Regions from separate parts of the Marinobacter sp. EN3 genome, predicted to be linked through region 2. Evidence: riboswitches for the same ligand, from Rfam matches in the RefSeq annotation. Region 2 holds a riboswitch; the other holds the start of a gene.

Region 1 (7,122 bases), on a different contig from region 2:
CCAGGCCCGCGCGGGTATTCTCCCGTACCGGAATATCCTGATTCACCCTCACCAGTACCCGCACATGGGCGGGGTTGTCCGGCGCCAGGGTAAGATCCAGCACGTCGCCCACCGGGACGCCGGTATAGAGGACCGGGTTACCCTTGGCCAGCCCGCCAACCGGGTGATCAAACCCGATCCGGTAATAGGCCCAGTTAGTGTCGGTAGATGATTTGCCCAGCCACAGAGCAAACAGCAAGGCAGCGCTGACTGCCGCAAGCGTGAAGAATCCGATGATAACGTGATGGGCCTTGGGCTCCATTAACCGGGCTCCTGTTTGGTTAGCCTGTTGTGGGCTGTAATCGCCGCGCGGCCACGGGGACCATGGAAGTAGTCCTGAATCCAGCGATCGTCGGTTTGTGCCACCTTTTCCAGAGTATCGGCAACCAGCACCCTGCGTTGAGACAGAACCGCAACACGGTCACAGGTGGTGTACAGGGTATCCAGATCGTGGGTAACAAGAAACACCGTAAGGCCCAGTGCGTTGCGAAGGGTGACAATCAGCTCATCAAAGGCGGCAGCGCCGATCGGGTCCAGACCGGCGGTTGGTTCATCCAGAAACAGGATTTCCGGGTCCAGCGCCAGCGCCCGGGCCAGGGCCGCCCGCTTGACCATACCGCCGGAGAGTTCGGCCGGGTATTTCGTGGCGGCTTCTGGTGGCAGGCCGGTCAAGGCCAGTTTCATTCGGGCCAGTTCCTCCGCTTCGGCCCGCGACAGCCGGGCGTGTTCAATCAGCGGCAGCGCGATGTTCTGCTCAAGGTTCAGTGAGGTGAACAAGGCACCGCCCTGAAACAGAACCCCGAAACGTTGCTCATAGCGAGAACGTTCGGTGGCGGATAATTCCGTCAAATCTTCACCAAAAACGGTGATGTGCCCGCCGGATGGTGGATTCAGGCCAACAATACTGCGCAGTAGAACGGACTTGCCGGTGCCGGAGCCGCCGACCACACCAAGAATCTCCCGGGGATACAGATCCAGATCGAGTTTCTCATGAACGATGTGGCTGCCGAACCGGTTGTCGAGTGCGCGTACCTGTATGACCGGATGATCCGCCATGCCTTACCAACCCATTTCCATGAAAAACAGCGCTGCCACGGAATCCAGCAGTATCACCATAAAGATAGACTGCACCACGCTGGAGGTGGTGTGTTCCCCGACAGACTGAGCACTGCCGGCCACTTTGAAGCCTTCCAGGCAACCAATGACGGCGATCAGAAATGCGAACACCGGCGCCTTGCCAAGGCCGACCAGGAAGTGCTTCAGGGCGATATCCCGTTCGACAATGGCAATGAACTGGCTGGGTGGAATGTCCAGAGCCACTGCGCAGACCACAGCCCCACCGACCATGCCCGAGATCATGCCGATAAACGTGAGAATGGGGAGGCTGAACATCATTGCCAATACCCGGGGAACGACCAGCAGTTCCACCGGATTGAGACCCAGGGTGCGAATAGCGTCGAGTTCTTCATTGACTTTCATGGCGCCAATCTGTGCGGTGAATGCACTGGCGGTTCGGCCGGCCAGCAGGATGGCTGCCAGAAGTACGCCGAACTCCCGCAGGAACGAGAACGCCACCAGATCCACGGTGTAAATGGTTGCGCCAAAGTCCTCAAGAACTGTCGCGCCAAGAAACGCAACCACGGCGCCAACCAGAAAGGTAAGCAGGGCAACAATGGGCAGGGCATTCAGACCGGTGTCGTGTAGTGCCGCCACAAAGGGTGTTATACGCCAGCGAGTAGGCCGGGGCAGGATGTAGAACAGGGTGCCCAGCGTCTGGCCAATAAACCCCGCCAGCAACCAGACAAGTTGCCACAGCGTGGTCACCTTCTTTCCGATCTCCGCCAGGAACGCCACGGCAGGGTTAACGGTTGCGACATCCGCCGATGGCTGATTCATGGCTTCTGCGACGGCGTGGATCAGGGCACGCTGTTCATCCGGTAAATCGGCCTGGCCCAGAGCGCTGATCAGAGCCTCGCTGCCGAGCAGTTTCACCATCAACGAAGCGCCGGCGGTGTCCAGGCGGCCCAGGCCGGAAAAATCCGGGTTGCAGGCGGCTGCGCGAGGTTTCAGGGCAGTTGTTTGCCGATTCAGGGCGGAATAGTGGGACAGAGTCCAGTCGCCGGAAAACTTCAGCGTATGGCCACCGAATTCGGCGTTACCGGGAGTGTGGGCGCCAAGTGGCTGAGATAGGCCTGGTTCATTTGCCACGGAGTCACGGAGTCCCTGTTTGAGTTCTCTGAAAGCTTAAAGATTCCAGTGGCTGTCTGCCAGTATTCTGCGTTCTTCTTCATCGTGACTGGCCAGTAGCATGGTGATGCCCCGGGCTTTCTCTTCCAGCAGCATGGCGTACAGAATCTTCCGGGTCTCGGTGTCCAGGCCAGTCATCGGCTCATCCAGCAACAGCAATGGTTGGCGCCGCAGGATGGCTCGCAGCAAGGCAACGCGCTGGCGTTGGCCACCGGAAAGCTCGCCAGGCATTCTGGGACCGAAACCTGCTAACCCGGTGCGTTCCAGTCCGGCTTCAATGGCGTGGCGTTGAGATTCATCCAGCTTGAGACCGGGGTGAATGCCAAGGCCAATATTGGTAAAGACATCCAGGTGCTCGAACAGGTTGTGTTCCTGGAACACGCTCGTTACCGGGCGCTGCCAGGGTTTTAGCAAGTGGATCGGCTTGTCCTGCCAGAGAATCCGGCCGCTGGCTGGCGGGAGAAAACCTGCAACCAGACTGAGCAGGGTTGATTTGCCGGAACCGCTCGGGCCCTGGATGGCCAGACATTCACCAGCAGGCACGGAAAAATCGAATCGCCAGAGATGGCCGTCAGGGCCATACTCGAAGGCCAGATCTTTGATCTCAAGCATGTTCAGGCTCCGGCAGTGGTTGGCTCGCAGCGGAAGTTGTTCTGGACTTAATGCCGGGAACACCGGAGAGCGATACAAAAATCAGTATCAGTAGCCCCAACAGCCAGAGTCCGGTACCTGCGGCCTCCCCTAAGCGGTAACTACCCAGTTGCTGATATAGCAAAACGGGGAGAGTGGGTTTGCCGGGACTGCCGAACAGGGCGATAACACCGAAGTCACCCAGAGATAATGCCACACCATACGCCAGGGCCAGAGCAACTGGACGGCGCAGATACGGCCAATACAGCCATCGCCATCGATACCAGCCCAGGATGCCCAGTTGGTCTGCCTGTTTGAGTGATCCGGAGTCCAGGCTTGCGAGAGGTCCGCGCAGTATCTGTAGCACAAACGGCACGGCCATCAGCCCGTTGATCAGTGCCACCAGGAACCAGCCCTGCATGGTATTCCCCAATTGCGGCCTTAACAGAATAAAAAGTCCGGTCCCCAGTACCAGAGGCGGAACGATTAAGGGGAGATAGCCGGTGACGGCTGGCACTATGGCCAGCCAGCGCCGACCAGCCCGGTTGGCGGCTGCCAGAGTTAGCAAGGCAACGAGCACCGAGCCCAGCCCGGCTGGAAGGGCGATGAACAGGCTGCGGGCGGTGGCCGGCAAGAGCTGCCGGTAAATAGAAGAAGCATCCGCCGTTGGCCATAACGCCGGTAAACCGCGCAGGATAATGGCCAGTAGTGGCGCGACCAGAAAGGCCGTGAAAATCGCCAGGAGCAGACCCGCTGAAAACCCTTGCCAAGGCCGTGCAAACAGAGGGACGGGGCGTGATAACCGACGGTTTGGCAGTACCGCGGTATCTAACCGTTTCCGGAAAACCAGCCACCATAGGCTGCCACAAATAACTAATTGAAGAATAGCGAACAGTGCGGCACGGGCGAAATCAAACTCGAAGCGAAGAGCCTGGTAGATGGCGACTTCCAGGGTGGTTGTTCCTGGCCCTCCGCCCAGAGTCATGATGATGGCAAAACTGGTGAAGCACAGCGTGAACACCAGTGCCGCCACGCCGGGCAGTACCGGTTTGATGGCGGGCCAGTGTACCGCACGCCACAGCCACCAGCCGCCGAGCCCAAGCTGAGAGGCGGTTCTCATTCGTGGCGCGGGTATGGAATCCAGAGCCTGCAACAGGATTCGGGCCGCCAGTGGCGCATTGAAGAACACGTGGGCGAGCAGAATGCCGTTCAGCCCATAAAGATTCCAACCATTTCCAGGAAGCCAAGTATTGAGCAGACCGGTTAACCAGCCCTGCCGACCAAACACCGCTATGATGCCTGAGACTGCCACGATAGTGGGTAAAACCAGACTCAACTCCATCAGCCGCAGAATCAATGTGCGACCAGGGAAGCCTTTGTAGCGGGCGAGGGCGGTCGCTACCGGGAGCGCCAGCGCCAGGCTTAACAGGACAGATAAAAAGGCCTGCCAAAGGGTAAATCGGACCACGCTCTGGAAATAGGCGCTTGCTAGCGTGCGCCCCAGATCCAGCTCACCGGCCTCCTGTAGTATGCTCCCCAAGCCAAGTGCCACGAGCAGCAATAGCCCGGTGCCGAGTAACAGGCCAGGCCAGATTTGCCAGCCAGGATGGCTGAAGGGGGCGGCTCTCGCGTGTGTTGGCATCACATTAGTCGGTCAGTGCATCAAGCCAGTCGTTCACCAACTGTCGGCGAATGGTGGCAACTGTCGCGGGGTCTATATACAGGGCTTCGGGTGGTGTAATCAGCTTGTCGAAAACGTCTGGCAATTCATCGCCAAGATCGACCGCCGGATACATCACATTCTTCAGTGGAATATGACGCTGGAAGTCCGCAGTCAGCATGAAGTCCAGAAACTCTCTGGCAAGTGTCTTGTTATCGGAGCTTTCCACCTGGGCGGCGACTTCCACCTGCAGGTAATGTCCTTCATTGAAACGGGCCGCCTGATAACGGGCAGTTTTGTCGATAGCCATGTGATACGCAGGAGAGGTGCTGTAAGAGAGGATCATAGGCGCTTCGCCATTCATGAATAGCGAGAAATAACCGTCACTCCAGCTTTGGGTGGTTGCGAGAATCTTGTCGCTGAGCTGCTGCCACTTTGCTGGCGCTTCATCACCATAGACGGCATGCATCCAGAGCAACAGGCCGAGTCCCGGTGTGCTGGTGCGCGGATCCTGAATAATGATCTTGAGATCGTCTGGCGCGTTGACCAGTTCTTCAAGGCTTGAGGGCGGCTCCGACAACTGCTCGGTATCGTAGACAAAGGCAAAATAGCCCCAGTCGTAGGGCACGAAAGTGTCGTCGTCCCAGTTAACAGGCAATGCCAGGCGTTCCAGTGATTGGCCGTGGCGGCCCAGAAGGCCGGTTTGCCGAGCGGTCTCCATGGTGCCGGTATCCAGCCCCAGAACCACATCTGCCGGAGTGGAGCTTCCTTCCAGCCGGAGCCTTTGCAGAATGTCTCCGCCGCTGTCCAATACGGTGTAGTTCAGGGAGCACCCGCATTGGGCTTCAAACGCCTCTTTAACCGCGGGCCCCGGGCCCCATTCGGCGGCAAAGGAGGGATGGGTATACACATTCAGGACGGTCGGTTCATCGGCGGCAACCATCAGCGGCAGCGACACGGCGAACAACGCGGGAATCAAGCGTGAAATCATACATTGGCACCTTGTTCAGTAGCGGGGGTGCCATGCCGCGAACACCACGAAAGGTGGTGACTCAATCCCTACGCCGGTATTAACCGGGTCAGGTTCCGCGGGTATGGTCTCAGCCCTCCAGGCACCCCGTTGAGTTGAGCCAATGCTATCACGCCGGAGCCACACCCCGGAATTCGTATGTTTGATTACTGCTTGTTTAATTTTTGTACGGCGATGACGGGTGTCTCATTTTTTATTGGTAGAATAGGGCATTTTTTGATCTGCGGATTTATGCAGCTTCTATCTGGTTGAGAGGTAAGTTTGATGCCCAAGCATCACAAACGACGAGGAATTTCTGCTCTGGTTGCAGGCGCGCTTTTTACCCTCGGGTTGTCGGCCGCAGGCCACGCCCAAACCGCGAACGATGATATGTTTGGACGTTTGGCTTCCGCGGCTCCCAAGCTCAGCCCGCAGGTTCTCGAAGCCGCACTCAAGGCAACCCGTTGCGCCATCAGCAATGGCACAGCCATGCCGGAGCGGCTGGCTGTGATCGACTTCTCTTTGCCGTCCTCGAAAGAAAGGCTGTGGCTGTTTGATCTGAACGAAGGAGAATTAATCCTTCGTGACCTCGTGGCTCACGGTAAAAACTCCGGTAATGCTGAGGCAACCGCATTTTCCAATATCGAGGGCAGTCACCAGTCCAGTATCGGCCTGTTCAAAGCCGCCGAATCCTATCGGGGGTCCCATGGCTATTCGTTACGCCTTGACGGACTGGAACCAGGGTTCAATGATCTTGCTCGTCAGCGGGCGATTGTTATCCATGGTGCAGACTACGTTCAGGACAGCTGGGTAACAAAGTACGGCAGAATCGGCCGTAGTCATGGCTGCCCGGCGGTAGACAATCAAATCATCAAAACCGTGGTAGACGAGCTCAAGGGCGGACAGCTGGTGTTTAAATACTATCCCGATCAGGAATGGCTCCAGTCCTCCAGTTACCTGAACTGCGATTCCGCCGGGCAGCTGGCTGGTGCGCGAAGTACCACAGCGGTGGCTGGGGATCGATCCTGAATCGTTGCTGGCTAAACTTTGTGCAGATTTTCAGTAAAAACAGAAAGTTGAAAAAAAGGTGTTGACGGCGAAGGCGGAATCCGTAGAATACGCAGCCGTTGACGAGGCAATGCCTCTGAAACATTAGAGCGGGAATAGCTCAGTTGGTAGAGCACAACCTTGCCAAGGTTGGGGTCGCGAGTTCGAATCTCGTTTCCCGCTCCAATTTCTCCAAGTCTCTCAATGCCTCCTGAGAGCAAAAGCCAGAATCCAGGCTTCCCCGGCGCGGTGGCAGAGTGGTTATGCAGCGGACTGCAACTCCGTGTACGCCGGTTCGATTCCGACCCGCGCCTCCATTTTTCTCCAATGTTTCCAACGGTTTGCAGCGATAAGAAATAGTTGCATTCTGCACCGAGAAAATTCCGAGAAAAATTTTCGAGGCCTGAATCCGGCCCATCCTGGGCGCCAAAACCTCGATTTCATCCCTCCAGATACTCAACTTCCTGACGAACTGCGTTACTTGCTGGCA
Region 2 (7,122 bases):
TGCCGAAGGTAACCAGTTTACCTTGGTTGGCCAGTGGAATGGCGCGGGCAATGCCCGCCTGGAAGGCTGGCGTATCCTGAATAAGGTGGTCCGCTGCCAGTACCAGCATCAAAGGGTCTTCGTTTTCGTCGACGGTTTTTGCCAGTTGGAGGGCAGCCAGGGCTATGGCCGGCGCGGTGTTTCGCCCGCAGGGTTCCAGAATGATTCTGGCGTCGTCATGGCCTGCTTGGCGCATCTGCTCAGCGGCCAGGAACCGGTGCTCCTCGTTGCAGATGAGCGTTGGGTCGGCTGCTTCCATGCTTTTCAGTCGCGCAACTGTCAGCTGCAGCATCGACAGTTTGTCATCGGTCAGTTTCAGGAACTGTTTCGGATTCAGTTGTCTGGACATCGGCCATAGGCGCGAGCCGGTGCCACCGGCCATGATGACTGGATAGATCATTTTGATGCTCCGGAGCGTTTCCTGCGCTTCTTGTTATAGAATCCGGGGTCCTCTGGGTTCGGTCGGGTCTTGAACCGGCGGTGCATCCAGAGATACTGATCCGGTGCTTTTCGAATTTCATTTTCAATAACCGCGTTGATGCGCGTGGCATCTTCGAGATCGTCCCCGCTTGGGAAATGCTCTAAAGGTGGGTGGAAATAGATGTCATATCCGGGCTTGTCTTCTCGACGGAAATGACTGAATGGCATCACTACGCACTTACTGCGTTCAGCAATGCGGGAGGTTGCTGTGATTGTGCCTGCGGGTACGCCGAAAAAGGGTGCGAAGACGATGTCTTTCCTGCCATAGTCCTGGTCGGTGGCGTACCACACAGCATGGTTGTCTTTCAGGCTGCGTAACAGTCCGCGAAGATCTTTGGCCGCCAGTACTTTGCCGTAGCGTTTGGCGCGTGAGCGGGTCATTACGGCGTTCATCAGCGGGTTGTTGTGGTCGCGCTGCATGACATCAGAATCGATATACAGGGTTGCCAGGGAACCACCCATTTCCAATGTGCTGTAGTGGCCGCCAATCAGCAAAATGCCGTGACCTTCCTGTTTGGCTTTCTCGAAATGTTCGAGGCCATGAATAGAGGTGATTTTTTTCAGCTTTTCAGTGTTTCTGAACCACCCAATTCCAATTTCCATCAGGCCAATGCCATTGGCGATAAATGAGTTGCGGACCAAGGCCGCCCGTTGTTTGTCATTGTATTCCGGAAAACACAGCTGGATATTTGTTTCGGTGATGTGCCGGCGGCTCTTCGCCAACTTCCATGTGATCAGTCCGGCAGCTTTCCCCAACTTCCACTGAATACGCAGGGGAAGCTGTGCGGTAAACCACATGAGAGCAATGCCCACCCAGGTTGGCCACCAGCGGGGATGGAGGTAGGCTGAGTAGTCAGTATTCCGGGATTTTTGGCGGTACTTCTTATTCAAAATTGCTGTTCCTGAATCGACAAAAAGTTTGTCCGAAGGCAAGATGCCCCGCGATACAATGATTTCACTATGATAACGCATCATTTCGCCGGGAGTCCCGCGTGTTGCTCTTCATTTATTCGCAGCTAATCAGGTTGGCGTTGCCATTGATTTTGTGCCGGTTATGGTGGCGTGGTCGGAAGGCGCCCGCGCGTCGAGAGAAATGGTGGCATCGTTTAGGCTATGTTCCAGAGATGTCGGGTACAGTTATATGGGTACATGCGGTATCCGTTGGTGAGACGATTGCAGCAGGTCCTATGGTCGGGCGGCTGGTTGCGGAAAATCCCGATGCCTCCATTCTAATGACTGCGACAACTGAAACAGGACTGGCCCAGGCCCGGAAGATGTTTGGCGACAAAATTGCCTACGCCTACGCCCCATACGACACGCCAGGCTCCGTAGGGCGCTTTCTGAAACAAATAAAGCCTCGCATCCTGGTAGTGATGGAAACCGAAATCTGGCCGAACCTGATCACCCAGTGCTACCGCAAACAGGTTCCCGTTTTCCTCATCAACGCCCGTCTCTCGGAGCGTTCGGCCCGGGGCTACGAGCGGGTGCGGGGACTGGTCCGACCGGTCATGCAGAAAATTACCTGGATCGCCGCCCAGGCGGAGAAAGATGCTGAGCGTTTTCGGCGCATTGGTGTCGCACCGGCCAGTGTGGAAGTGACGGGTAGCGTGAAATTTGACGTGGATATCACCGAAGGCATTCGTGAGTCAGCCCGCCAGTGTCGACAAATCCTGGGAGCGCGGCCCGTGTGGGTCGCTGGCAGTACGCATGCCGGCGAAGATGAACAGCTGCTGGAGGCCCATCGGGCGGTGCTCGGGCAACACCCGCAGGCTTTGCTGGTGATTGTGCCCCGCCACCCGGACCGGTTTGGTTCGGTGGCGGAGCTGGCGGAAAAAGCCGGTTTCAACGTGGCCCGCCGCTCACTGCAGCAAGATCCTGCCCATGCTCAGGTATACCTGGGCGACACCATGGGCGAGCTGATGATGCTCTACGGCGCGGGTGACATGGCGTTTGTCGGCGGTTCATTGATTGAAAGGGGCGGGCACAACCCGCTGGAGCCGGCGGCCTGGGGTATTCCGGTACTTTCCGGCCCGCATGTGTTCAACTTTGAGACGGTGTATGAGCGCCTTCGTGCCGGCGAGGGTGTGGTGATGGTCCAAAGCGGGGACGAGTTGGGCCAGGCCGTGGTCCGTTTAATGGCGACCCGGGAAGAACGGCAGGCTCTGGGGGAGCGGGCACTGGCGGTGGTGAATAAAAATCGCGGGGCACTGGACAGGGTCGTTGAGGGTATTGTCGAGCGCCTGTAAAAACGGGCCCCTGAATCAGGAGGCCCGCCTGGCTGGTGTAATGCTCAAGGCCAGCGTTATTGCATCGGGTCGTCCAGCACTTCCTCATCGTTGGCCAGTGCCTCTATGCCCTGAGCGCCTTCACTGAGCCAGTTGTTCAGGTCAATCAGGTCCTGCGGGCTCAGGGTGCCTGCCGCCTGCTTCAGTTGCAGGGTGTTGATCACGTAGTCATAGCGGGCGTTGGCGTAATCCCGCAGGGCCACGTAGTACGCACGTTCTGCATCCAGCACTTCCACAATGTTCCGGGTACCTACATCATAGCCGGCGCGGGTTGCATCCAGTGCACTGCGGCGGGAGATGATGGTCTGCTCAAGGGCAGAGGCTGTCTCCACGTTGTTGTTCACGGTCAGGAACAGGCTGCGGGTGTTTACCTGTACATCGCGACGGACGGTGTTCAGATCCTGCTCTGCAGCGGTGACCAGAGAGCGTTGTTGGCGCACGCCGGCCTGGGTGCCGCCGCCCATATAGAGAGGCACGTTGAGCTCCAGGCCAATAACCCCCTGGGTTCCTTCCTGCTGAGGGTTTCGGGCGCCGTCCAGCTCGGACTCGCCATAGGATGCCACCAGGTCCAGTGTTGGCAAATGGCCGGATTTGGCAACTTTAAGATTGGCCTCGCTGGCGTTCAGTTGTGATAAAGCCGCTTGAATGGACCAGTTCTGGTCCAGGGCTGTTGTTTCCCAGGCATTCGGGTTCATGGGCTCAGGTCGACCGAGCGGGAAATTCTCGCGCAGGTTTTCCAGGTCATCGGCGTATTCGCCGGTCAGTCGCGCCAGCTGCTCGCGGGCGACATTCAGCTGGTTGTCGGCTGCGATGCGCTGGCTTTTGCTGTCGTCATAGCTGGCGCGGGCTTCGTACACCTCGGTGATGGCGATCAGGCCGACGTCGAAGCGTTCCTGCGCCTGTTCATACTGGCGCTGGATTGCTGCTTCAGTCGCGCGAGCTGTTGCAACGGTATCCTGAGCGCGCAGGACATTAAAATAGGCGGTTGCAACATCCAGAATAAGTTGTTGCTGGGCCAGGTTGTACTGGGCCTGGGCGGCTTCGGTCTGGAACTGGCTGGCGTCGTAGCGGAACCAGTTGTCGGCGCGGAAAACCGGTTGCGACAATTGCACGCCATAGTTGAATGACTTGTAGCTGTCTCCCGGGCCGTTTTCAGCGTCGAAATCCGTGTGGTTGGCTTCGGCAAACGCACCAACCTGCGGCAATAAGGTACTCTTGCTCACATCGCTGGCGGCTTGCTGGGCCTGAAACTGTGCCAGCGCAGAGGCGATGCCGGAGTCATATGACAGTGCCTGCTCATAAGCCTCCACAAGATCCAGAGAGAAAGCGGGCTGGGCTGCCAGCAGGGTGATCAAACCTGGAAGTAAACGTTTCTTCATTATTGCTCCTGAAAACTATCTCCGGGCATCCGTGATCTGGACACAGGTATTGGCAGGTCAACGTGTAGAGCTCGGGTTTATCCCGATAGTGACCCAAAGGTATTGGTGGCCCATTATGGACAATAATCGTTCCCGTCTCTACACTTGAAAAGCTCACTCATTTTGTGAGCAAAACAGAATATTTATCGCGTCTTGACGGGGTGCTGATTTGCCTGAACCAGGTGATCGGCTGAGATTGCAACGCAGAACCCGCGACCTGATCCGGATAATACCGGCGTAGGGATTAAGACCGTACGAACCATGCCAGAAGTAGGTTTCGAATTACCTTCGGCATAACTCCGTCATACGCGACCCGACCACCTGAGCAAACACGGGAGCAGACGATGACGGACATCCCATCCTACCTGAGCGATTCCGCACAAGTAGACTCCGCAGCAATCAAACCATTACCAAGCTCACGAAAAATATACGTGCAGGGTAGCCGAGCCGATCTGCGCGTGCCTATGCGGGAAATTACTGTGGGTGACACGCCCACTGAAATGGGCGGGGAAAAGAATCCGCCAGTGGTGGTGTACGACACCTCCGGGCCCTATTCAGACCCGGAAGCCAGCATCGATCTGCGTAAGGGGCTGTCGCCGGTGCGCGCTGCATGGATTGCCGAACGCGGCGATGTCGAACAACTGGAAGGGTATACCTCTGAGTTTACCCGCCGGCGTATGAAAGATCCGACTCTGGATCCGCTCCGGTTTATGGACGAGCGCAAACCCCTGCGTGCCAAACCCGGCAACAATGTGTCCCAGATGCATTACGCCCGGCAGGGCATTGTTACGCCGGAAATGGAGTACATTGCCATCCGGGAGAACATGAAGCTGCAGGAAGCCCGAGAGAATGGATTGCTGGCCGAGCAGCACCCCGGCCAGTCATTCGGTGCCAACTTGCCGAAAGAAATCACCCCGGAATTCGTTCGCGACGAAGTGGCCCGTGGCCGCGCCATCATTCCAGCCAACATCAACCACCCGGAAATCGAACCGATGATCATCGGCCGCAACTTCCTGGTGAAGATCAACGGCAACATTGGCAACTCGGCAGTGACCTCCTCCATTGAAGAGGAAGTGGAAAAACTCACCTGGGGCATTCGCTGGGGAGCGGATACCATCATGGATCTGTCCACCGGCAAGAACATTCACGAAACCCGGGAATGGATCATCCGCAACTCCCCGGTCCCCATCGGCACCGTGCCCATCTACCAGGCCCTGGAAAAAGTCGGCGGCGTGGCCGAAGATCTGACCTGGGAAATCTTCCGCGACACCTTGATTGAACAGGCGGAGCAGGGCGTGGATTACTTCACCATCCACGCCGGCGTGCGCCTGCACCACGTACCACTGACCGCCAAACGCACCACCGGCATCGTGTCCCGAGGTGGTTCCATCATGGCCAAGTGGTGCCTGGCTCACCACAAGGAAAGTTTCCTGTACGAGCACTTTGAAGACATCTGCGAAATCATGAAGGCCTATGATGTCTCCTTCAGTCTTGGTGACGGCTTGCGCCCGGGCTCTATTGCCGATGCCAATGATGCCGCCCAGTTTGGTGAACTGGAAACTCTCGGAGAACTCACCAAAATTGCCTGGAAGCACGACGTCCAGTGCATGATCGAAGGCCCCGGCCATGTGCCGATGCAGTTGATCAAGGAGAACATGGACAAACAGCTGGAATGCTGTGACGAAGCGCCGTTCTATACGCTCGGACCGCTGATCACCGATATTGCCCCGGGCTATGACCACATCACGTCTGGCATTGGGGCGGCCATGATCGGTTGGTACGGTTGTGCCATGCTTTGTTATGTCACGCCCAAGGAACACCTTGGACTGCCCAACAAGGACGACGTGAAAACCGGCATTATCACCTACAAGATCGCCGCGCATGCTGCAGACCTTGCAAAAGGTCACCCGGGTGCCCAGATCCGCGACAATGCGTTGTCCAAAGCACGATTCGAGTTCCGCTGGGAAGACCAGTTCAACCTGGGGCTGGACCCGGATACTGCCCGCGCCTACCACGACGAAACCCTTCCCAAGGAATCGGCCAAGGTGGCGCATTTCTGTTCCATGTGTGGCCCCAAGTTCTGCTCGATGAAAATCTCCCAGGAGGTCCGGGATTACGCGGCAGAGCACGGTATCGATGAGGTGTCGGCGATTGATGCCGGTATGCAGGCGAAATCACGGGAGTTCGTGGAATCGGGTAGCAAGATCTACGACAAGATCTGACCCGCATTCACTTGGTTCCGTGATGGCGTGAATCCGTGCCTGGCGGGGTGTTAACTTGCACACCGCCGTGGCTCCGGCTATCGTTCAAGGCCGAATGCGCAACCGGGTGAAGTAATGCCAAAACCATTCCAGTTCAACGCCAGCGACGTCAAAGTCGAAAAACGTGAAACCGTGTTCCAGGGCTTCTTCCGAATGGACAAACTCTGGCTGACGCATCCGCGCTTCGATGGTCGCGACATGCCCGTCTTTACCCGGGAACTGTTTATCCGAGGTGATGCCACCTGCGTGCTTCCATACGACCCGGCGCGCGACGAGGTTGTGCTTCTGGAGCAGTTTCGTTTGGGGGCGCTCCACCGTAACCAGTCCCCCTGGTTACTGGAACTTGTTGCTGGCATGAACGAGGATGGTGAGAGTCCGGAAGAGGTGGCCCAGCGAGAAGGTCAGGAAGAGGCTGGGCTGAGTTTCAGTCGCCTGGACAAAATCTGCGATTACCTGGTTTCCCCCGGCGGTACCACGGAAATGATCCACCTGTATTGCGGTCAGATCAGCACCGCCGAGGCTGGTGGTGTTTTCGGTATGGAACATGAGCACGAGGACATTCTCAGCCACGTGGTGTCAGCGAAAGAATGCTTTGCCATGATTGCTGATGGCCGCATCAATAACGCCGCCGCGATTATT

What was found. A riboswitch is a leader RNA that binds a small molecule or an ion and turns the genes downstream of it on or off. The one in region 2 is predicted to bind thiamine pyrophosphate.
Region 1: linked by a shared signal. The riboswitch ahead of thiB (thiamine ABC transporter substrate binding subunit) and the one ahead of thiC (phosphomethylpyrimidine synthase ThiC) in region 2 are both predicted to bind thiamine pyrophosphate.

Annotation. Positions count from the first base shown of each region.
Region 1 is NZ_AXCC01000021.1:452-7,573, reverse strand. It holds gene Q675_RS26430 (MlaD family protein) at 1-301, opposite strand, end outside; gene Q675_RS26425 (ABC transporter ATP-binding protein) at 301-1,095, opposite strand; gene Q675_RS26420 (ABC transporter permease) at 1,099-2,247, opposite strand; gene Q675_RS26415 (ATP-binding cassette domain-containing protein) at 2,284-2,898, opposite strand; gene thiP (thiamine/thiamine pyrophosphate ABC transporter permease) at 2,891-4,558, opposite strand; gene thiB (thiamine ABC transporter substrate binding subunit) at 4,563-5,567, opposite strand; TPP riboswitch at 5,616-5,706, opposite strand; gene Q675_RS26400 (murein L,D-transpeptidase catalytic domain family protein) at 5,871-6,614, shown strand; tRNA gene Q675_RS26395 (tRNA-Gly) at 6,743-6,818, shown strand; tRNA gene Q675_RS26390 (tRNA-Cys) at 6,876-6,949, shown strand.
Region 2 is NZ_AXCC01000018.1:50,678-57,799, forward strand. It holds gene Q675_RS25745 (mannose-1-phosphate guanylyltransferase/mannose-6-phosphate isomerase) at 1-439, opposite strand, end outside; gene lpxL (LpxL/LpxP family Kdo(2)-lipid IV(A) lauroyl/palmitoleoyl acyltransferase) at 436-1,494, opposite strand; gene waaA (lipid IV(A) 3-deoxy-D-manno-octulosonic acid transferase) at 1,512-2,765, shown strand; gene Q675_RS25760 (TolC family outer membrane protein) at 2,822-4,183, opposite strand; TPP riboswitch at 4,370-4,483, shown strand; gene thiC (phosphomethylpyrimidine synthase ThiC) at 4,567-6,444, shown strand; gene Q675_RS25770 (NUDIX domain-containing protein) at 6,559-7,122, shown strand, end outside.